3 regions of the uncultured Friedmanniella sp. genome follow, and region 1 is predicted to be linked to each of the others. Evidence: riboswitches for the same ligand, from Rfam matches in the RefSeq annotation. Region 1 holds a riboswitch; each other region holds the start of a gene.

Region 1 (7,386 bases):
CGGGTGGCCGAGTGCCTGACCGAGCTGGCCGACTCCGCTCCCGACGGCTCGACCGTCGTCGCCGCGAGCCACGGGCTGGCTGGGCGCGTCGGCGTCGCCGAGCTCGTGGGGCTCCCCCTGGAGCACTGCCGGCTGCTCGGCGGGATGACCAACTGCGGGTGGGTGAGCCTCGACCGGCACCGCTCCGGCCGCTACTGGCGGATCGCCGCCTACAACGCCAGCGCCGACCCGACCGGTGACCTGATTTCGTGACCCGGACGCTCGCAGGCTAGTATTTCGGGGTCCCCAGGGGGCTGGGACCGCAAGGTCTCGGCTTGTCCGGGGCCACCCGCAAGGGGCTTTGGCGCAGTTGGTAGCGCGCTTCCATGGCATGGAAGAGGTCAGGGGTTCGAATCCCCTAAGCTCCACACTGAGAGGGCGAGCTCGGTAGCTCCCAGCTGGCCATCGGGGCGGTGATGTCCACATCCCCGGCAGCAACGATGACGTTCTCGCCCTTCCGCCTCCCCGGTCGCGCAGTTGCTGATGACGTGTTCGACGAGCTGGTGGACCCCTCACTGCCGGCCTCGGCGGGCGGCTGGACCGCTCAGCCATGCCGGGGTGGATGGCCTGGTACCTCCTGACCGGAGGGTGCGGTCGGCTTCTGCGGCTCGACGGGTGCCCCGCACAGCGGCTACGCCCTGCGGGGCGGGTCAGGTTGGCCCTGGTCGCGTCAGTAGGTCACGGGATCAGCACGACCTTGCCGTGGGGTCCTCGGAGAGGCTGAGCTCGGCCGCAGCGCGCCAGTCGTCGAGTGGGTAGGTCGCGGCTAGCGGGATGGGGAACTCCCCTACGGCGGCGAGTGCCGCGTACGCGGACAGGAAATCCGACCCCGGGTGACCGCCGGCAGCCGCCAGCTGCGTGCACGCCGGCACCGGCGCTTCGTGCCTCGTCCTGGTTCGAGATCGTCATCACCCGCGAGGGGTCGCCGGCGATCTCGACCATCGCCTGCGCGCCGGCACTGCGTCAGGAAGCTCGGCGAACGCCGCATCGACCGATTCGGTCAACCGCTGCTCCACGTCGAAGAGGACCTCGCGCTTGTCGGGGAAGTGCCGGAAGCGCGTGCGCTCGGTCACCCCGGCGCGCCCGGCGAGCTCGGCGGTCGTCACCGTGCCGAAACCGCGCTCGGTGCTCAGCTCGAGCGCGGCCCTCACCAGGCGCTCGCGCCTCTCGCTTCCGCTCGGGGCGGCTCAGTCGGCGGCCCGGACCTGCTCGAAGGACTGGGCGCCGACGACGCCCAGCAGGTCCAGGCGTGCTGCCGTACCCGTCCCGACCTGTGGTCTGAACAGCACCAGCCGCTGACCCGAGGGCGGGCTGAGGACGACGTCGCACTGCAGGTCCAGCCGGCCGACCTGAGGATGGACCAGCACTTTCAGGGTGGAGTGCCGGACGGCCACCTCCTGCCGCGCCCAGACGGCCCGGAACTCCTCACTGGCCTCGGAGAGGGCGGCCACCAGCGACTGCGCCTCCTCGTCGAGGTGCCGCGTGGCGGACGCGGCCCGCAGGTCGGCGACGTACTCCCGGCTCAGCGACTCGTGCTGCTCGGCCAGGTACCGCGACCGCAGCCCCGGATCGGTGAACCAGCGCCAGACGAAGGTGGATTCGCGCCCGGAGGCGCCGGCGATGGGACCGAGCAGCGCCACGTTGAGCGGATTCTGGGCCACGACGTCGCTCAGCTCGTCGGTGACCAAGGCCGGGACGGTCGGGGCCACGGCATCCAGCACGCACATCAGTCCGGGGTCGGCGTAGCCGAGGGACCGGTGACGGGGTGGCGGCGTCTGCTCGGCCAGGCGGTAGACGTAGTCACGTTCGTCCAGGGTCAGCCGCAGCGCCCGGGAGATCGCGCCGAGCATCGACGGGGACGGCCGCGGCCCGCGGCCCTGCTCGATCCGCTCGTAGTAGTCGGTCGACATGGCGGCGAGCACCGCCACCTCGTCGCGCCGCAGCCCTTTGGCACGGCGACGCCCGCCTGGCACCAGGCCGACGTCACCGGGACGCAGCTCCTCGCGCCGGTGACGCAGGAAAGCTCCCAGCTCCTGCTGAGCCATCGGCCACCTCCTCGTTCTGGTGCGCACCCCCATTCTGCGGCAGCGGCGGCGGGCCAACCACGCACTGGCGATCCGGGGATCAGCGGGACGCCCGAAGCGTCCGGTCGCCCTGCCAGCCTGATGGCACCACTCGTTCGTCCCAGGAGGACCCCATGCCCCGCACCACCATCGCCCTGGTCACCGGCGCCAGCCGCGGACTCGGACGCAACATGGCTCAGCACCTCGCCCGCGCCGGCGTCGGGGTGATCGGCACCTACCATCGCAACTCCGACGCGGCCGGCTCACTCGTCACCGAGCTGCACGGTTTCGGGGTGCCGGCCGCCGCGCTGTCGCTCGACGTGAGCGACAGCGCGAGCTTCGAGGGCTTCGTCGTCGCCGTCCGGCAGACCCTGGAAGACCTCGGGGCGGAACGTCTCGACGCGCTGGTCAACAACGCCGGTACCGGGGTCCACGCCTCCTTCGCCGAGACCACGCCGGAGCAGTTCGACGAGATGGTCGCCGTCCAGCTCAAGGGCCCGTTCTTCCTGACCCAGGCCCTGCTCCCGCTGATCGCCGACGGCGGCCGGATCCTGAACGTCTCCTCGGGCCTGGCCCGGTTCACCGGGCCGGGGTACGCCGCCTATGCGGCGATGAAGGGCGGCATCGAGGTGCTCACCCGCTACCAGGCGGCCGAGCTCGGCAGCCGACAGATTCGCGTCAACACCCTGGTGCCGGGCGCCATCGCCACCGACTTCAGCGGCGGGCTGGTTCGTGACAACGCCCAGGTCAACCAGGCGGTGGCTGCCGGCATCGCGCTCGGCCGGGTCGGGCTGCCCGACGACATCGGGGCCCCGGTCCCGGCGATCCTCTCCGACGCCTTCGGCTGGGCCACCGGCACCCGGATCGAGCTGTCCGGCGGCCAGAGCCTCTGAGCGGCGCTACTTCCTGGGCGTCGGGCGGCTCGCGGCGTGCGAGCGGCTCGTCAGCCACGGCGGTCCGGCCCGAGCGCCGCGTCGTACTGCTCGACGAGACCCGTGCGGCGCTGGCGGTGAAGGGGGCTCCTTCCGTGCGCTGCGCGTCCAGACCCGCGTCATCTTCACCCCCTGCGTTGGGCCCCTCCTCGACGTCCCGGCCGGGCAGCGACAGAGATGGTCCGTGTTGTCTCGACAGCCCAGCGTTGCTGCAGGCTTCCGCTGACTACGCCAGGTCCTCGTCGAACCACCGACGCCGCTACGGTGAGGACGACCCACGAGGAGCGCCGGTTGCTCTCAGGACCGGCACCTCAAGAGAGGTAGGCCCCGAGTGACTTCGGCGTTCGGCGGCGGGATGGTCGCGCTGGGAAGCTCTTTCGCAGCCGGTCCTGGCATCACCCCGGTCATCGATCGTCAGGCCGGGCGGTCGGGGCTCAACTACGCGCACCTCGTGGCAGGACGTCTGGGTCTGGAGCTCGTCGACGCGACCGTGTCCGGGGCCACCACGTCGACGATCCTGGACACGCCCCAACGGGTCGGCCGCCGGACCTTCGCGCCGCAGGTGTCTGCCGTGACCCCGGACGCGAGCCTCGTCACGATCACGGCAGCAGGCAACGACCTCGGTTACCTCCGCGGCGTCATGACCACCGCGATCTTGAACCGCGCGTACCGGCGCACGCTCCTGCGACCGCTGGTACGACGGCTGCGCGTCCGCCTCCCACCCCGTGAGGTGAGCAGGCAGGCGGTCGAGGACGCGACCGAGGGTCTGGCGCGCATCGTGGTCGAGGTCCACCACCGGTCGCCGGCGGCCCGGGTCGTGCTGGTGGACTACCTGCCCATCTTCACGGCGGCCACCACGCCAGACGCGTCCGCCCTCTTCGAGAACACCGAGATCGCCGACTTCCGCCGGGTCGCCGACATCGTGACCGGCGTGTTCGAGACGGCGGGTCGACGAGCGGGCGCCGAGGTCGTCACGGCGAGGAGGTACTCCCAGCCGCGCGGGACCGCAACGACGTCCCCCTGGGTGTTCGGGCTCCGGCCGCTGCGGCAGCTGGGTTCGTCCTTCCACCCCACGGCGGCCGGGATGGAGGAAGTCGCCCGGGTGCTGGTCGACCACCTCGCGACCGACGGCGCAGCACCGGGCGGGGCATCTGGGTGACGTTGCCTCGGTCGCCGCCAGGGTCCCCCGTGGGTGCCCGCGGCTCGGCGACCAGCTCACCGCGACCGGTGCGTCGGTCCGGGTCAGGCAGCCGGCGAGACGGCGTCCAGTTCAGTGCGCCGGTCCTCGCCCAGGTGGATGGCGGCCACGGCCGGGTTCTGCTCGAGGTGAGCAGGATGGTGTCAACGCCTCCGGCGGCGACGTCCTCGCCCGGATGACCGCCGGTGCCCCGGCCGGGCGTCCGGCCACCCCCGACGGGGTCGCAACCGCGGTCGCCCTGGCTCCTGTGGGACCAGGCCAGCGACGTTCGGGCACCGACACCCCCGTCGATGGCGGGATCACCACCACCCGGTCCGCCTGAGAGCCTCGCCTCGCGCATCGGGTCTTGACCCACGACCCCGTAGAGGCGCGATGGTCAGCACGCGCGCAGCGCGGCGAACTCCACCTCGCGCCGGAGCTCGAAGCCCATCGCCAGGTAGAGACTGATGGCCCGTGAGTTGGTGGCCCCGGTATGCAGGAACGGGGTCTCGCCCCGGCCGCGGGCCAGTTCGGCGACGGCGCGGACGAGCCGCGTGGCCAGCCCCTGCCGGCGGTACGCGGGATCGGTGCAGACCGCGCTGATCTCGGTCCAGCCGGTGGGATGCAGCCGCTCGCCCGCCATGGCCACGAGGGCACCGTCGCGCCGAAGACCGAGATAGGTCCCGAGCTGGTAGGTGCGTGGGCGGAACGGTCCGGGCTCGGTCCGGACGACCAGGTCCACCGCCTCCGGTGCGTCGGCCGCGCCGAGGACGAAGGCGTCGTCCGCGCGGGCGCTCCACAGGGCGTCGGTGGCGACGAGCTGGACGCCCGGGACGACTCCCTCCAGCCCCCACCCGCAGGGCACGGCACGGGTGAAGCCGGGTGGCCCGGCCAGGCCGGCCACCTCCCCGTCGGTGTACAGCTCGCGCAGGTCCGCCCAGGCGCGGTCGTCCTCGAACGAGGCCACCGCGGCGAACGGGGAGACGTCAGCGGGGTAGCGGCGGGCACGTCCCTGGCCGAGCGCGAAACGGGCGTGCACGCCGGTCAGCGACGCCCACGCGGCGGAGTCGAGCGGGTGCGGGGACGGCGCGGCGCTCTCGCCGCCGGACAGGACACGGGTGGTCACGACGCGACAACCTACTCGAGCCACCTGCTATTCCCTACTATCCCTACAGGGTTTGACACTTCGAGGGCCTGGCCGTAACGTTCTCGGCAGGTCACGAGAATCAGCGACAAGCCCTGGCTGGCTGATCGGCAACCCTCGTCTTCGGCGGTGGGGTGCCCCAGGTGACGACCGGGCAGGGGAGTCCCTCCTCTGCAAGCGCCGGTCCCCGCCCGGGGGCCCCGAGCTCGATCGGCTTGCCGCATGACCTGTCACCCCAACGCCTGGCATCCCCAGAGTCAGACCGCCGCTACAGATCGGCGCCGGACCCCCATCGGCCACCCCCGGGGGGCGGCCTGTTGTCGACACCCCCGCGGCCCTCGCGGCTGAGCGGCGCCCCGCTCGCCGCTGCCCCCCTCACCCTCCGTCAGCCCCGGAACCGGCTCCCGCCGGCGCCCCGTCACGCCTCGAGGTCCCCATGAGCATGAGCACCGACCGTCGGCCGCCGCCGGCGTCTGACCACCCACCCCAGCCCGGGCAGCCCAAGCCGGTTCTCCGGCCGGACGCGACCGGCGCCGCCACCCCGGCCGCCCAGCTGGCCTCCACCCGCGTCGTCCCGCTGCGCCACCCGTGGCGCTGGGTCGCGAGCGTCGTCGTCCTGCTGCTGCTGGCCCAGGTGGTCCGCGGCCTGGCGGCCAACCCGGCCTACCAGTGGGGCGTCTTCGGCTACTGGTTCTTCCAGCCGATCATCCTCGAGGGCCTCCTGGTGACCCTGAAGCTCACGGCCTACAGCGCGGTCATCGGCTTCGCTGCCGGCATCGTGCTGGCGCTGATGAGGCTCTCGGCGAGCCCCGTGCTGCGCTCGGTGAGCTGGGTCTACATCTGGATCTTCCGCTCGATCCCGCTGATCGTCCTGCTGCTGTTCCTCGCGAACGCCACCGCCCTCTACCCGAGCCTCGGGCTGTCGGTGCCGTTCGGGCCGCAGCTGTTCAGCCTCGACGCGACCCAGCTGCTCAGCTACGAGGCCGCGGCGATCATCGGCCTCAGCCTGAACGAGGCCGCCTACGCCGCCGAGATCGTCCGGTCCGGCCTCATCTCGGTCGACCCGGGCCAGCGCGAGGCGGCCGTCGCACTGGGACTGCCGCGGCACCGGCGCTTCAGCCGCATCGTGCTGCCGCAGGCGATGCGCGCGATCCTGCCCTCGTACGCGAACCAGCTGATCGGACTGCTCAAGGGCACCTCGGTCGTCTACATCACCTCGCTGCTCGACCTCTTCGGCCAGGTGGAGACCCAGGCGAGCACCAACAGCGGCGAGGTCATCCCGCTCCTGATGGTGGCGACGGTCTGGTACGTCATCCTCACGACTGTCCTGTCGGTGTTCCAGTACTTCGTGGAGCAGCGCTTCGCCCGCGGCGTCGACCGGCTGGCCCAACCCGGACGAGCCCAACGGGTGCTGGCGGCTGTCCTCACCCGACGGGGGGTGGCCCGATGAGCGCGGCGGTCACCGGCACCTCGCCCGTCCCGACGGCACCCGCGGCGACCACGGCCGTCGTCCAGGTGCGTGGGGCGACGAAGTCCTTCGGCGCGCACACCGTCCTTCACGAGGTCGACCTCGACGTCGAGCGGGGCACGGTGACCGTGGTCCTCGGGCCGTCCGGGTCGGGCAAGTCGACCCTGCTGCGCTCGATCAACCACCTGGAGAAGCTGGACGCCGGCTTCGTCAGCGTCGACGGCGAGCTGGTCGGCGTCCGGGTCCACCGCGGCCGGCTGCACGAGCTCAGCGAGCGCGCGATCCTGCGCCAGCGCGCCCGGATCGGGTTCGTCTTCCAGAGCTTCAACCTCTTCCCGCACCTCACGGTGCTGGACAACGTCGTGGAGGCGCCCGTCGCGGCGCTCGGACGCGACCGGGCCGAGGTGCGGGCCGAGGCGCGGACGTTGCTGGAGCGGGTCCGTCTCGCCGACAAGGCGGAGTCCTATCCGCGACAGCTCTCCGGCGGGCAGCAGCAGCGGGTGGCGATCGCCCGTGCTCTCGCGCTGCGTCCGGAGCTGATCTTGTTCGACGAGCCCACCTCG
Region 2 (7,386 bases), on a different contig from region 1:
CGCTGGGTCTGGGCATCCCGTTCGTCGTCGCCGGACTGGCCTACACCCGGATGGCCCGGGTGGTCGGCGTGCTCCGCCGCCACCAGGTCGCGCTGCTGCGGATCGGCGGGGTGGCGATGGTCGCGGTCGGACTGCTCCTGGTCACCGGGCTCTGGAACCACGTCACCGCCTCGCTGCGGTCCCTCACCGCGTTCGTCCCCGTGATCTGAGAGCTGGAGATGACCACCACCGACGTCCGTGCGCCGCAGACCGAGCCGGGAGCGACGCCACCCCCGCCCCCCCAGGGCGGCCTGCCGAAACTGGGCTGGCGCGGCGGCGCCCGGTTCGTCTGGACTCAGCTGACCTCGATGCGCACGGCGCTGGTGCTGCTGTTCGCCCTCGCCGTGGCGGCCGTCCCCGGGTCGCTGGTACCCCAACAGAACATCTCACCCGTCCGGGTCTCGGAGTTCCTCACCGACCACCCCACGCTCGGGCCGATCTATGACAAGCTCGGCGTCTTCCACGTGTACACCTCGCCGTGGTTCTCCGCGATCTACCTGTTGCTCTTCCTGTCCCTGATCGGCTGCATCGTGCCCCGGGTCGGCGTCTACGCCCGGGCGCTGCGCAGCCGGCCACCGCGGACGCCCCGCTACCTGTCCCGGCTGCCCGCGTACCGCAGCGCGCCGGTGGCCGGCACCGGCGCCGACGAGGACTCTGCCGCCGTGCTCGAACGAGCGGCGACCAGCCTGCGCCGGCAGCGTTACCGGGTGGACCTGCGCGAGGACTCGGTCGCGGCCGAGCGCGGCTACCTGCGCGAGGCCGGCAACCTCGTCTTCCACATCAGCCTGCTGTTCGTGCTGCTCGGGGTGGCCATCGGCAGCCTGTACGGCTTCCGCGGCAGCGCCGTCGTGGTCACCGGCCAGGGCTTCGCCAACACCGTCACCCAGTACGACGACCTGTCGGCCGGGGCCGCCTTCTCCGACTCCCAGCTGGTGCCCTTCAGCGTGCTGGTCAAGAGCTTCGACGTCCGGTTCGAGACCGGGGCGGTGCAGCGCGGCGCGGCCCGGCTGTTCAAGGCCGTCGTCGAGGTGACCGAGGCTCCCGGTGAGGCGCCGGTGACCAAGACCCTCGAGGTCAACCACCCGCTGACCATCGACGGCACCACGGTGCACCTGATCGGCCACGGCTACGCCCCCCGGGTGACCATCACCGACGGCAACGGCAAGGTCACCTTCTCCGGACCGGTGGTCTTCCTGCCCCAGGACGGCAACTTCACCTCGGCGGGCGCGATCAAGGCCTACGACGCGCGGCCGCAGCGGATCGCGTTCGAGGGCTTCTTCCTGCCCACCGCCGTTTCGGACGGGTCCAGCGCGGCCCCTACCTCCGGCTTCCCGGACGCGATCAACCCGGCGCTGTTCCTCAACGGCTGGTACGGCCCGCCCAAGGCCGAGACCGGCGCGCCGGAGAACGTCTACTCCCTCGACACCACCGGCATGACCCAGATGAAGGACGCGAAGGGCACCCCGCTGCGCTTCGCCCTGCGGACGGGTGAGACGGTCACGCTCCCCAACGGGCTCGGCACCCTGAAGATGGACGGCTGGGACCGCTGGGTCAAGCTGCAGGTCGGTGACGCGCCGGGCGCTCCCATCTCGCTCATCGCCATCGGCTTCGCCGTCTTCGGGCTCTGCCTGTCGCTGTTCGTGCGGCCGCGCCGGATCTGGGTGCGGACCAGCAAGGGTGACGGCGCGACGTTGATGGTCGAGGTCGGCGGCCTGGACCGTGCCGACGCCCGGGGTGGGCTGAGCGAGGACGTCGCCGAGTTCGCCGCCGAGCTGTCGGGCTCGCCCCCGGACACGGGACCGCCCCCCGACGCAGGACCGCACGCATCCGGCGAGGACGACGCCGGCGAACCCTCAGCAGGACCAGTTGCTCCAGACCCCGCAAGCGACCTCAGCCAGAAGGCAGACCGATGAGATACGAGTACCTGTCGAACGTCGTGTTCGTGACGTCGGTGGTGGTCTACGCGCTGGCGATGTTCGCCCACGCCGCCGAGTGGGCGGCCGCCCGCAGCGTCGGCACGGTGGCCGAGCCCGAGCGCGAGCTGGCCAGCGTCGGGGCGCGCGGTGAGGCCGTCTACGACACCGTCGACGCTCCCCGGACCCGGGCCGTCCCGCGGTCCACCGCCCCCGCCGAGCCGGCCACGGCGGCGAGCTCGCAGCGGGTCGAGCAGTTCGGCCGGATGGGCGTCGCGCTGACCGTGTTCGGGCTCGCGCTCAGTGTGGGCGGCGTGCTGCTCCGAGGCCTGGCCGCGGGCCGGGCGCCGTGGGGCAACATGTTCGAGTTCACCACCTTGGCGATGGTGTTCATCGTCGCGGTGTACCTGGTCATGGTCTGGCGCTCGGGCCTGCGTTGGCTGGGCCTGCCCGTGACGCTGCTGGCTGCCGTCGGCAACGGCCTGGCGGTCACCGTCTTCTACGTCGCCGTTGCCCCGCTCGTGCCGGCGCTGCACTCGGTCTGGTTCCTGATCCACATCGTGGCCGCCGCCATCTCGGGCGCGGCGTACAACGTGGGCGGGTTGCTGTCGATTTTGTACCTGCTGAAGAAGCGGGCCGAGGACCGGGGCACCGTCAAGGGCTACCTCGCGCTGCTGCCGACGTCTCGGCGGGTCGACCTGCTCGCCTACCGCTTCCACGCCTTCGCGTTCCCGCTGTGGACCTTCACCGTCGCCGCCGGCTCCATCTGGGCCGAGTACGCCTGGGGTCGGTACTGGGGCTGGGACCCCAAGGAGACCTGGGCCTTGGTCACCTGGGTGATCTACGCCTGCTACCTGCACGCCCGCTCGACGGCCGGCTGGCGGGGCAGCAAGGCCGCCGGGATCGCGATCGTGGGCCTCGCGTCGTTCTGGTTCAACTTCGTGGGCATCAACCTGCTGGTCTCGGGCCTGCACTCCTACGCCGGCGTCTGACCCTTTTCCCCCCCCCGAGTTGTCAGAACTCAGCTGCCCCGGAGGACAACTGAGTTCTGACAACTCGGTCAGAGCAGGGACCGCCAGGCGGCGTAACCGCCGATGACGTCGGTGGCGCGCCAGACGCCGAGGTCCTGCAGGGCCACAGCGGCGAGGCTGGAGGTGTAGCCCTCCTGGCAGAGGACGATCACCGGCAGGTCGTACGAGGCGATCGGTAGGGCCGCGTCGCTGGCGGGGTCGAAGCGCCACTCGAGCACGTTGCGCTCGATCAGCAGGGCGCCGGGAAGATCACCTTCGACGTCGCGCTGAGCCGCGGGACGGATGTCCACCACGACCGCACCGGTGCCCCAGAGAATCCGGGCCTGTGCTGGGGTGAGCCTTTGGAGGCGCCCCCGGGCCGATTCCAGCACTTCGTGGATGGTCTTGCGACCGGTGCGGGTCGTGGTGGCTGGCGGGACGAGGATGCTCACCAATTCACCCCGGCCAGTTGTGATCGAGTCAACGATAGCAGCGACCCGTGGGCTTCGTACTCGTTCATCTCGCTCAGTGACGGGGCGTAGACATGCACGCTGACGGCTGGTAAAAGCTCAGCGTTGACGACCTGGTGGATGTGCTGGCGGCCGAACGGGCGGACCGCCGCGTCGCTCAGCCGACGCTCTCCGGCGGCGATCCGGGCGGTGCCGTCGCCCACGGGAACGGCGTGGCGCTCGGTGAGCGTGCCCTGGACGGTGGCGAAGGCCCCGGCGCTGCCGCCGTGGTCGTGCCAGAGGGTGCCCTGGCCGGGCAGCCAGGTCAACAGCCACGCCTCGTAGTCGGGTTCCGCCGCGAGCCGGGTGTAGAAGCGGTTCTGGGCGTCATAGCGGACGAGGGGTTGCCAGAGGTCGGTACGGGCGGCGAGCCGCTGGGCGATCTGGCCGAGTGGGGACGTGGACGAAGGCATGCGGGACTCCTGGGGTGCGGCGCCGCCATCGAGTGGCGAGCCGGCGAGGGTGGGAAGGAAGGGGAGCAGAGCTCAGGCGGAGGTCGGCATGCGTCGACAGCCCGCACTCGCGGTGCGTTGCAGGTCGACGTGGATGCGGCCGTGCAGGTGAAGGGTCACCAGGGTTCCCTCGGAAGTCGGACGACAGGTTTGCCGGCGTCCGGGAGGACGCGGGCCTGGTCTTCACCCGGAGCACCCCAACCGTCGCGGAGGGTTGCTGGCCAGCGAGCCGGGGCTACGTGCTGGCACTCATGACCTGGCCTGACCGTAACCGAGCCGACCCGGGCAGGCAAACCCCTGTCTCACGATAGGAAATGCAGGCAATCTCGTCGTGCTCACGAGCGGGCGACGGGCTCGGTCCGCAAGGGGCCGCGACGGGCGATCGCCCAGACCACCAGGGCCACGACGCTGAGGCCGGCGCCGGCTGTGGTGACGGCCGTCCAGCCACCGACGGACCACAGCACGGTGGCGGCCGCGGAGCCGACGGCGCCACCGATGAAGTTGTTGGTCACGAAGGCCGTGTTGAGCCTGCTCCGCGCCTCGGCCGAGACGGCGAAGATTCGCGTCTGGTTGAGGATGTTGACCCCCTGGATGGCGACGTCCAGCACCAGGATGGCCAGCACGATCAGCACCACCGAGCGGCCGCCCACCAGAGCGAGCAGGAACGCGAGCAGGGCCAGCGCCCAGCCGATGCCGGTGGCTGGGAGGGACCAGCCGCGGTCGTGCAGCCGACCGGCGCGCTGGGCGGCGATGGCCCCGGCCAGGCCGACCAGCCCGAAGAGACCGATCACGGAGACGGGGTAGGAGAACGGCGGCCCGCTGAGCAGGAAGGTCAGCGAGGTCCAGAACATGGTGAACACCCCGAAGGAGATGCCGGCGAGGACCAGCGTCCACCGCACCGTGCGTTCGCGCACCACCACCGCACCCACGGAGGCGATCAGCCTCGGGTAGGCCAGCTTGGTCTTGGGCGAGAGCGGGGGGACGGCCCGGTAGAGCAGCGCGGCCAGGACGACGTCGACGACGGCCGCGAGCACGTAGATGGCCCGCCAGCCGGCGACCTCGGCCACCAGGCCGCTGAGGGTCCGCGAGACGAGGATCCCGGTGAGGATGCCGGAGGCCACCGTCCCCACCACCTGCCCGCGGGAACCGTCGTCGGCGAGGTCCCCGGCGAGCGGGGTCAGGATCTGCCCGCCGACGGTGGTCAGGCCGAGCAGGGTGATCGCCGCCAGCAGCAGGCCCATCGTCGGAGCCAGTGCGCAGAGGAGGAGGGCGGCCACGGCGCACAGCATCATCACCAGCAGCAGCCGACGCCGGTTCGTGACGTCGCCGAGCGGCACCACCAGCAGGATCCCCGCCGCGTAGCCGAGCTGGGTGGCGGTGACCAGCCAGCCGGCTGCGGCGGTGGAGGCGTGCAGGTCCGTGGCGATCGTGTCCAGCAGCGGCTGCGACCAGTAGAGGTTCCCGACCGCCGCCCCACCCGCGACGGCGAACAGGAAGGTCAGCGCGCGGGTCATCCGCGGCGGCTGCGGGCGGCCGGTCCCGTCGCTCATCGTTGCTCTCCGTCTCTGGGTCCGAGTCCAGCACCGGTTGCCGCTCCCGGTGCTGGCCCCATCCTGCTGGTGCTGGGTCCGGGAGTCACGCTACACTTACTTGAACCTTCAATCACTACCCCAGGGGCACTCATGGCCATCCAGCGGCTCAACCACGCCGTCCTCTTCATCGCCGACCTCGACCGCTCGGTGCGCTTCTACACCGAGGTGCTCGGCTTCACCGTGGTCGCCGGCATGGCGGGGCAGGCCTCGTTCCTGCGTGCGCGGGACTCCACCAACGACCACGACCTCGGCCTCTTCGCCATGGGCACTCAGGCTGCGTCCAGCCCCGCGGGCCGCTCCACCGTCGGGCTCTACCACCTGGCCTGGGAGGTCAGCACCCTCGGCGACCTCGAGCAGCTTCAGCTCGACCTGGCGTCGGCCGATGCGCTGACCGGGCTGTCGGACCACGGCACCACCAAGTCCCTCTACGGGCGGGACCCGGACGGGATCGAGTTCGAGATCGTCTGGCTGGTCCCCGCCCACCTGTTGGCGCCGGACACCTCGATGACGACCCGACCGCTGGACCTGGCCCGGGAGATCGGCCACTACGGTCGCGAGACCCGCAGCGGGCTCGGGATCAGCGTGCCCCTCGGCGTCGAGGTCTGAGCTGACCGGTCGGGCCCTTCGACGGGCTAGGGGAACGGGGCGGCTGGGGCCGCCTGGCAGCATGGCGGGGTGCAGCATTACGACCTCGCCATCATCGGCTCCGGCTCCGGCAACTCGATCGTCGACGAACGCTTCGCCGACACCTCGGTCGCCCTGGTCGACAAGGGCACCTTCGGCGGCACCTGCCTGAACGTCGGCTGCATCCCGACCAAGATGTTCGTGCACCCCGCCGATCTGGCTCTCAGCCCCGCCCACGCGCACCGGCTGGGGGTGGACCTCGAGTTGGCGGCGGTGCACTGGGCCGAGATCCGGGACCGCATCTTCGGCCGGATCGACCCGATCTCGGCCGGTGGGCTCACGTGGCGCCAGCGCAACGACAACGTCACCGTCTACCAGGAGTCGGCCCACTTCGTCGGCGAGCATGCTCTCCAGGTCGGCGCGGAGACCATCACCGCGGACCGCTTCGTCCTCGCGGCGGGCAGCCGGCCCGTGCTGCCCGACGTCCCCGGCCTCGACTCGGTGACCTACCACACCTCGGACACCGTGATGCGGCTGCCGGACCTGCCGCGCTCGGTGTTGATCGTCGGCGGCGGGTACATCGCCGCCGAGTTCTCCCACATCTTCGCCTCCTACGGCAGCCGGGTGACCGTGCTCAGCCGGAGCGAGAAGCTGCTCCGGCGCGAGGACGACGACGTCTCCACCCGGTTCACCGAGCTGATGGCCTCCCGGGTCGACCTGCGGACCGAGGCTGCGCTGCGGCAGGTGCGACCGGCCGAGGGTGGCGGCGTGAGGGCCACCGTGGTGGACGCAGACGGGGAGCACGAGCTGACCGTCGACGTCCTGCTCATCGCCACCGGCCGACGGCCCAACGCCGACACCCTGCACCTCGAGGCCGCCGGGGTCGACGTCGACGCCGAGGGCTACGTGGTGGTCGACGCCCACCAGCGCACCACGGCCTCCCATGTCTTCGCCCTCGGCGACGTCTCCTCCCACCACCAGCTCAAGCACGTGGCCAACCACGAGGCCCGGGTGGTCCAGCACAACCTGCTGCACCCCGACGACCTGCACGAGAGCGACCACCGGTTCGTTCCGCACGCCGTCTTCTCCTCCCCGCAGGTCGCCGCGGTGGGCCTGACCGAGCAGGAGGCCCGCGAGCAGGGGCTGGACTACACCGTCGCCCGGCAGGCGTACGGCGACGTGGCCTACGGCTGGGCGATGGAGGACACCGACCACTTCGTCAAGCTGGTCGGCGACCGCGCCTCCGG
Region 3 (7,386 bases), on a different contig from region 1:
GAGCGGATCCTGATCGAGAGCACCGGCTTCGACCCCCCGGGCCCGGAGCTGGGCCACCTGGACCTCGTGCAGCGGGCAGTGTTCGACGACCTCCGGCTCCGGTTCCGCTACCAGCCCCGCCTGCCCAGCACCCCGGGCGTGCGGACCGTCGACCCGTACGGGCTCGTCGCGGCCGGGCCGACGTGGTACCTGGTCGCCGCCCACCGCGGCCGGCCTCGGACCTACCGGTTGTCGCGGATGAGCGAGGTGGCGGCCCTCAGCACCCCCGCGGTACGACCGGCGGACCTCGACCTCCGGTCCCTGTGGCGAGCGCTACGCGTGGCCTACTCCGACCGGCCGAGCGTGCCGCTGGCGATCCGGACCGAGCCTCGCTGGACGGAGATCCTGCTGTCCTCGCTCAGCAGCCAGCTGAGCGGTCTGGTGGACGTCACGCACGACGGCGGGACGGCTCTGGTCCGCGGCCGCATCTTCACCATCCGCGGCACAGCAGCGGTGCTGGCGGGCTTCGGTACCTTCATCGAGGTGCAGGAGCCGGCCGAGCTGCGCGACTCGTTGCGCGAGCTCGGCCGGGAGCTGTCCGAGCGCTACGCCGCCGCTCAGCCGCCCGCGACCGCCGGGATGATCGAGACCTTGGCGCCCTCAGGAACCGGAGCCTCGAGGCCGCCGACGAACCGCACGTCCTCATCGCCCACGTAGACGTTGACGAAGCGGCGCAGCTGGCCGGCGTCGTCCAGGATGCGGCCGCGGATGCCCTTGTGGTTGGCCTCCAGCGACTCCAGCAGCTCCGCGAGCGTGCCGCCATCGGCGACCACCTCACCGGCCCCGGCGGTGTAGGTGCGCAGGATCGTGGGGATGCGTACCTTTGCGCTCATCCGCGGTACTCCTTCCAGAAGTCGGTGAAAGCCTCGTAGCGAGGCGGGATGGTGGTCTTGGGGCCGACGTGGCCGCTGACCGCGTCGAGGGTCTTGAGCCCGTCGCCGGAGTTGATGATCACCGTCTCGGCACTGGGGTCGAGATGACCGTCGATGATCAACTTCTCGGTCACGCCCAGGGTCACCCCGCCCGCGGTCTCCCCGAAGACACCCTCGGTGCGGGCCAGTCGCTGGATGTTGCGGACCACGGTGTCGTCGTCGACGTCGGCGATCAGGCCGCCGGTGCGGCGCACCACGTCGAGCACGTACGGGCCGTCGGCCGGGTTGCCGATGGCCAGCGACTTGGCGATGGTGTCCGGCTTCACAGGCGGGACGAAGTCAAGATCATTCCGGTACGCCTGGGCGATCGGCGAGCAGCCGGTGGCCTGGGCCCCGAAGATCTTGTACGGCTTGTCCGCCACGAGTCCGAGCTTGATCAACTCGGTGAAGCCCTTGTCGATCTTGGTCAGCTGGGAGCCGGAGGCGACCGGGATCACGACCTGGTCGGGCAGCCGCCAGCCGAGCTGCTCGGCGATCTCGAAGGCCAGCGTCTTCGAGCCCTCGGAGTAGTAGGGGCGGACGTTCACGTTGACGAACGCCCAGCCCTCCTCCTCCGCGGCGATCTCGCTGGCCAGCTTGTTCACGTCGTCGTAGGTGCCCTGGACGGCCACGAGCGTGGTGTCGTAGACCGCTGAGGCGATGATCTTCTGCTGCTCGAGGTTCTCCGGCACGAACACGACCGAGCGGATGCCGGCCCGGGCGGCGGCAGCGGCGACGGCGTTGGCCAGGTTGCCCGTGGACGGGCAGGCCAGCACCTGCAGACCGAGCTCGCGGGCGGCCGAGAGAGCGACGGCGACGACGCGGTCCTTGAACGAGTGGGTCGGGTTGCCCGAGTCGTCCTTCACCCACAGCTGTCGCAGGCCGAGGTCGGCGGCGAGGTTGCCGGCGTCCAGCAGCCGGGTGTAGCCGGGGTCGGTGGAGCGGAAGCTCGCGATGTCGGTGGGGACCGGCAGCAGCGGGGCGTAGCGCCAGATGCTCTTGGGCCCGGCCTCGATCTGCGCGCGGGTGATGGCCGGGAAGTCGTAGCCCACCTCGAGCGGGCCGAAACACTCCAGACACGCGTAGAACGGACCCAGGGGGGACTTCTCGCCGCAAGCGCGGCAGACGAGGTGGGTGGCGTTGCCGAAGGCACCGGGCCGGACGCCGACGGGCGCCTCGAACGAGGTGGCGGCAGGGGTGGCGAGCGCAGTCATAGCCTGGCTTTCTTCATCTGTCCTGGCCGGCGTTCGACCAAGGCGGAGTTGGCACCGTTCCTGCCTCTTGCAGGCGGTTGCCGGGGAGTCAAAGGGCCGTTCCCTCATCCCCTCTGGATGACATAGTTAGCGTAGCGTCGGCCCGCCCGCGGAGGCGCATCGGCGTACCGGATGCTGGGAATCTCGTCCGCTCAGCGAGACGCTGAGCGCGCTACGGTGACCAGATCATGCCTCGCGACCTCCGTCGGTACCAGATCCGTCGGCTCGGCAACTGGGTCAACCTGAGCACGCCGCTCGGCTTGGCCGTGGCCCGGGCGGGCGGCGCTCGCGTGCGTCCCGGACCCCGCGGGCTCTTGCTGGCGGACGGCTACCGTCTCGGTCTCCCGGTGGCCAGCGCCTTCACGGTGGGCAACGTCCTCGTCACTGCCGGCCGGTGGTCGGACTGGCGGGTCGAGCGGCCCAGCCTGCTCGAGCATGAAGAGCGGCACAGCTGGCAGTGGTTCTCCCTGCTCGGACTGCCCTTCCTGCCCGCCTACGCGGTCGCCATGGGCTGGTCGATGCTGCAGACGGGCGACCGTGCCGCCGCCAATGTCTTCGAGCGGCGGGCCGGGCTAGCCCTGGGCGGCTACGAGGAGGCTCCGGTCAGGCCGATCGGACCAGCGCTGAGGGCCGGGCTCGGCCGGCTCAGGAGTCGATCGTGAGATCGATGCCCAGCCGCTTGGCCGAGCGGTTGCGCTGCCGGGTGGCGCGCAGCCGGCGGAGGCGCTTGACCAGCAGCGGATCCTGGGCGAGGGCGGCCTGACTGTCGATCAGCGCGTTCAGCACCTGGTAGTAGCGGGTGGCCGACATCTGGAACTGGTCCCGGATCGCCTGCTCCTTGGCGCCGGCGAACTTCCACCACTGACGCTCGAAGGCGAGGATCTCCGCGTCCCGGACGCTCAGCTCGCCGTCGGGCTGAGGGCTCTCGAGGTGGCTGTTCGAGACACTGACCATGGCGTCATCGTAAGGGCAAATCACACCAGTGTCATTCAAGGCACCACCGAACCTCCCTGCACAGACCGGGCGGCGATGGGCGAGCATGGGCGCCGTGACGAACGCAGACGATCCGCGCATCGGCTGGGGCATCCTCAGCACCGGCCACATCGCCTCGGTGCTCGCGAAAGACCTGGCCCTGCTGCCCGAGGAGGCGGCCCTGGTGGCCGTCGGCTCCCGGTCAACGGACAAGGCCCGGGCCTTCGCCGACCAGTACGGCTTCGAGCGCGGCTACGGCTCGTATGAGGAGCTGGCCGCCGATCCCGACGTGGACGTGGTCTACATCGCCTCCCCGCACCACGACCACTACCCGTCGGCCAAGCTCTGCCTGGAGGCCGGCAAGGCGGTGCTGGTCGAGAAGCCGCTGACCGTCAGCCCGGAGCAGACCGAGGAGCTGATCGCGCTGGCGCAGGACCGCGCCCTGCTGCTGATGGAGGCCATGTGGACGCGGACCCAGCCGCTGATCCGGCGGGCGGCCGAGCTGGTGGCCTCCGGCGAGCTGGGCGAGATCCGGCACGTGGACGCGCAGTTCGGTTTCGCCTTCGACGGCCCCACGACGCACCGGCTGCTCGATCCGGAGCAGGCAGGCGGCGCGATCCTGGACGCAGGCGTCTACCCGGTGCACGCCGTCAACCTGTTCCTGGGCGAGCCGACCGACGTCTTCGCCTGGGGGACGCACGCCTCGACCGGCGTGGACAACCACGCGGCGGCCCTGCTCAGCTTCCCCGAGACCGACGGCCGCGGCCCGGCGACGGCCGCGATCCTGTGCACGCTGAACGCGCAGCTGCCGACCCGGCTGGCCGTCTACTGCACCCAGGGTCGGGTGATGGTCGACTCCTTCTTCATCCGGCCGGAGTCCGTGAGCGTCTACCGCCTCGGCGTCGACGAGCCGGAGGAGCTGGTGACGCAGTGGCCAGGCGGCGGCTACACCTTCCAGGCCCAGGAGGTGATGCGTTGCCTGCGGAACGGTGAGGTGGAGTCGCCGCTGGTGCCCTGGTCGTCCACGCTGGAGGTGGCGCGGACCCTGGAGCGCTGGGAGGCGGCCGTCGACCAGCCCATCGGCTCTCTCAACCCCGCCGAGACCGCGGGCTGAGCCGTGGTCACGCTGATGAGGGGCACCATCCAGCCTTACGCGTGGGGTTCGACGACCTTCCTGCCCGAGCTGCTCGGCACCGAGCCGACCGACGAGCCGCAGGCCGAGCTCTGGCTGGGGGCGCACTCCTCCGCCTCGGCCACGGTCGACGGCCGGCCGCTCGACGAGGTGATCGCGGCGGACCCGGCGGGCGTGGTCGGTGCCGCCGCCGTCGAGGAGTTCGGCCCCGGGCTGCCCTTCCTGCTCAAGGTGCTGGCCATCGCCAAGCCGCTCTCGCTGCAGGCGCACCCCACCCGCGCCCAGGCCGAGCAGGGCTACGCGCGTGAAGAAGCCGCCGGCATCGCGGCCGACGCGTCCGACCGGCTCTACAAGGACGACTGGCCCAAGCCGGAGATGCTGGTCGCCCTGGTGGACAGCGAGGCGCTCTGCGGCTTCCGCAACCCCGAGGCGTCCTACGACCTGTTCGGCCAGCTCGGCGTCCCCGCCGCGACCGCGCTGGTCGCCCCCCTGGTCGACGCCGCCCTCACCCCGGACCGACGGCTGGCCGCGGTGTTCGAGAGCGCCCTGCGGCTGGCCCGCGACGACCTCGGCGTGGTGGCGGACGTCGTCGCCGCGGCGCGCGGGATCGAGGTAGCGGGCGACCTGGGCCTGTTCGCCCGGACGGCTCGCGAGCTCGGGGAGCACTACCCCGACAACCCCGGTGTCCTCGCCGCTCTGCTGATGAACCGGGTGTCGGTGCGGCCCGGCCAGGCGGTCTTCCTGCCGGCCGGCAACCTGCACGCCTACCTGCACGGGGCCGGCGTGGAGATCATGGCCAACTCCGACAACGTCATGCGCGGCGGCTTGACCCCCAAGCACGTCGACGCGGACGAGCTGCTGGCGATCCTCGACTTCACCCCCGGCTTCCCCGGCTACGTCGAACCGGTCGAGGAGTCCCCTGGCTGCTGGCGCTACCCCACCCCGGCTCCCGAGTTCGCCCTGTGGCGGCTCGAGCCGGACGGGTCTCCCGTCGAGGCGCCGGGTACGGGATCCGGCCGGGTCCTCCTGGTCACCGAAGGATCGGTCGACGTCGGCGGACTGACACTGACCCGCGGCCAGGCGGCCTTCGCCTCGGCTGGGGAGAAGTTGAGGCTGGACGGCACCGGAACGGCATTCGTCGCGGGTCCCGGCGTTCACGCGCCCTGAGCTCGTCGAAGGCCTCGAAGAGGTTGCGCTGGTCCTGACCGGATGATCACGCTCAGCGGGGGTGCGGCGACCTCCACAACCAGCCCCCGTAGGGTCGAACGCATGTCCCCCGCACCGGCGGAACCGCTCGTCTCCCTCCGCGGCGTCCAGAAGCACTACGGCGCGGTCCAGGCGTTGACCGACATCGACCTGGACGTGGCGCCGGGCGAGGTGGTCGTCGTCATCGGCCCGTCCGGCTCCGGCAAGTCGACGCTCTGCCGCTGCATCAACCGCCTCGAGACCATCTCCGGCGGACAGATCACCATCGACGGCCAGCCCCTGCCGAACGAGGGTCGCGAGCTGGCCCGGCTGCGCGCCGAGGTCGGGATGGTGTTCCAGTCCTTCAACCTCTTCGGCCACAAGAACGTGCTGGAGAACATCACCATGGCGCCGGTGAACGTCGCCAAGGTCAACCGGGCCGAGGCGCAGCAGCGGGCGCGCGAACTGCTGGACCGGGTCGGCCTGGCCGACAAGGAGACGGCGATGCCGGCGCAGCTCTCCGGCGGCCAGCAGCAGCGGATCGCCATCGCTCGGGCCCTGGCCATGCGGCCGAAGCTGATGCTCTTCGACGAGCCCACGTCCGCGCTCGACCCGGAGATGATCAACGAGGTGCTGGCCGTGATGGTCGAGCTGGCGGCCGAGGGGATGACCATGGTGGTCGTCACCCACGAGATGGGCTTCGCCCGCCAAGCCGCCAACCGCGTCATCTTCATGGACGCCGGCCGGATCGTCGAGACGGGTACCCCGCAGGAGTTCTTCGACCACCCGCAGACCGATCGAGCCCGCGACTTCTTGTCCAAGGTGCTCACCCACTGAGCGCCTGACCTGCTCGACCTCCCACACCCCAAGGAATCCCCCGTGACCACGTCTCACCTCTCCTTCACCGCCGACAGCACGCGTCGTTTCTCCCGCCGCACCTTCGGCGCCTCCGCCGGCCTCGCCGCACTCTCCCTGGCCGCCCTCTCGGCCTGCGGCAACGACACCAGCGCCCTGAGCACCAACAAGACCGACGTCAGCGGCTACGACGCGATCATCGCCGCGGGCCCGACCGCCGACGCGGCCACCGTCGACGGCAACGCCTGGGCCAAGAAGATCAAGGACCGCGGCACGCTCAACACCGGCGGTTCAGACTCGGGCCCGCTGTTCTCGATCAAGGACCCGGCGACGGGCAAGCTGACCGGCTTCGACGCCGGACTCGCGCAGCTGCTCTCGCACTACATCACCGGCAAGGCCGACGGCCCGATCCAGCTGACCATCACCACCGTCGACACCCGCGAGACCCTGATCGAGAACGGCACGGTCGACACCGTCGTCGCCACCTACTCGATCACCCCCGCGCGGGCCAAGAAGGTGGCGTTCGCCGGGCCGTACTACCGCTCGGGTGACGCGGTCATGGTCAAGTCCGACAACACGACGATCAACTCGGTCAAGGACCTGGACGGGAAGAAGGTCGCCACCCAGCAGGGCTCCACCACCGCGGACCGGATCGCGAAGGACGCGCCAGGTGCCAAGGTGAGCCTGTTCCCCGACGACGCCCAGTGCCTGGCGGCCCTCAAGACCAACCGCGTCGACGCGTACGTGATCGACCAGAGCATCCTGATCTCCAACGCCAGTGCCGACACGACGCTCAAGGTGGTCGGGGAGCCCTTCTCCGACGACTACTACGGGATCGGCGTCACCCGCGACGACGCCCAGGCGAAGACCTTCGTCAACGACTGGCTGACCAAGATCGAGGCTGACGGCACCTGGGCCAAGCTCTGGAAGGCGACGGTCGGCACCGTCGTGTCCGGCGAGGCACCGACGCCGCCGAAGCTCGGCTCGGCGGACGGCTCCTGACTCACCCGCTCCAACCCAGGAGGACCCGGCATGAGGA

Evidence for each region. A riboswitch is a leader RNA that binds a small molecule or an ion and turns the genes downstream of it on or off. The one in region 1 is predicted to bind S-adenosylmethionine.
Region 2: it holds a riboswitch for S-adenosylmethionine, as region 1 does, so the genes downstream of both, ACFE7W_RS16435 (putative leader peptide) here and ACFE7W_RS07350 (amino acid ABC transporter permease) in region 1, are expected to answer to the same signal.
Region 3: it holds a riboswitch for S-adenosylmethionine, as region 1 does, so the genes downstream of both, thrC (threonine synthase) here and ACFE7W_RS07350 (amino acid ABC transporter permease) in region 1, are expected to answer to the same signal.

Annotation. Positions count from the first base shown of each region.
Region 1 is NZ_CAXTHT010000002.1:635,586-642,971, forward strand. It holds gene ACFE7W_RS07315 (histidine phosphatase family protein) at 1-252, shown strand, start outside; tRNA gene ACFE7W_RS07320 (tRNA-Ala) at 335-407, shown strand; gene ACFE7W_RS07325 (helix-turn-helix domain-containing protein) at 948-1,190, opposite strand; gene ACFE7W_RS07330 (helix-turn-helix transcriptional regulator) at 1,227-2,084, opposite strand; gene ACFE7W_RS07335 (SDR family NAD(P)-dependent oxidoreductase) at 2,237-2,995, shown strand; gene ACFE7W_RS07340 (SGNH/GDSL hydrolase family protein) at 3,390-4,193, shown strand; gene ACFE7W_RS07345 (GNAT family N-acetyltransferase) at 4,609-5,337, opposite strand; SAM riboswitch class IV at 5,427-5,541, shown strand; gene ACFE7W_RS07350 (amino acid ABC transporter permease) at 5,798-6,805, shown strand; gene ACFE7W_RS07355 (amino acid ABC transporter ATP-binding protein) at 6,802-7,386, shown strand, end outside.
Region 2 is NZ_CAXTHT010000007.1:121,558-128,943, reverse strand. It holds gene ACFE7W_RS16460 (cytochrome c biogenesis CcdA family protein) at 1-209, shown strand, start outside; gene ACFE7W_RS16455 (cytochrome c biogenesis protein ResB) at 348-1,952, shown strand; gene ccsB (c-type cytochrome biogenesis protein CcsB) at 1,949-2,944, shown strand; gene ACFE7W_RS16445 (rhodanese-like domain-containing protein) at 3,013-3,414, opposite strand; gene ACFE7W_RS16440 (cysteine dioxygenase family protein) at 3,411-3,884, opposite strand; gene ACFE7W_RS16435 (putative leader peptide) at 3,957-4,043, opposite strand; SAM riboswitch class IV at 4,065-4,180, opposite strand; gene ACFE7W_RS16430 (MFS transporter) at 4,259-5,473, opposite strand; gene ACFE7W_RS16425 (VOC family protein) at 5,606-6,121, shown strand; gene ACFE7W_RS16420 (mycothione reductase) at 6,191-7,386, shown strand, end outside.
Region 3 is NZ_CAXTHT010000020.1:19,329-26,714, forward strand. It holds gene ACFE7W_RS20460 (helix-turn-helix transcriptional regulator) at 1-696, shown strand, start outside; gene ACFE7W_RS20465 (MoaD/ThiS family protein) at 597-872, opposite strand; gene thrC (threonine synthase) at 869-2,164, opposite strand; SAM riboswitch class I at 2,175-2,288, opposite strand; gene ACFE7W_RS20475 (hypothetical protein) at 2,392-2,865, shown strand; gene ACFE7W_RS20480 (DUF3263 domain-containing protein) at 2,849-3,157, opposite strand; gene ACFE7W_RS20485 (Gfo/Idh/MocA family protein) at 3,252-4,289, shown strand; gene manA (mannose-6-phosphate isomerase, class I) at 4,305-5,474, shown strand; gene ACFE7W_RS20495 (amino acid ABC transporter ATP-binding protein) at 5,577-6,329, shown strand; gene ACFE7W_RS20500 (glutamate ABC transporter substrate-binding protein) at 6,372-7,349, shown strand.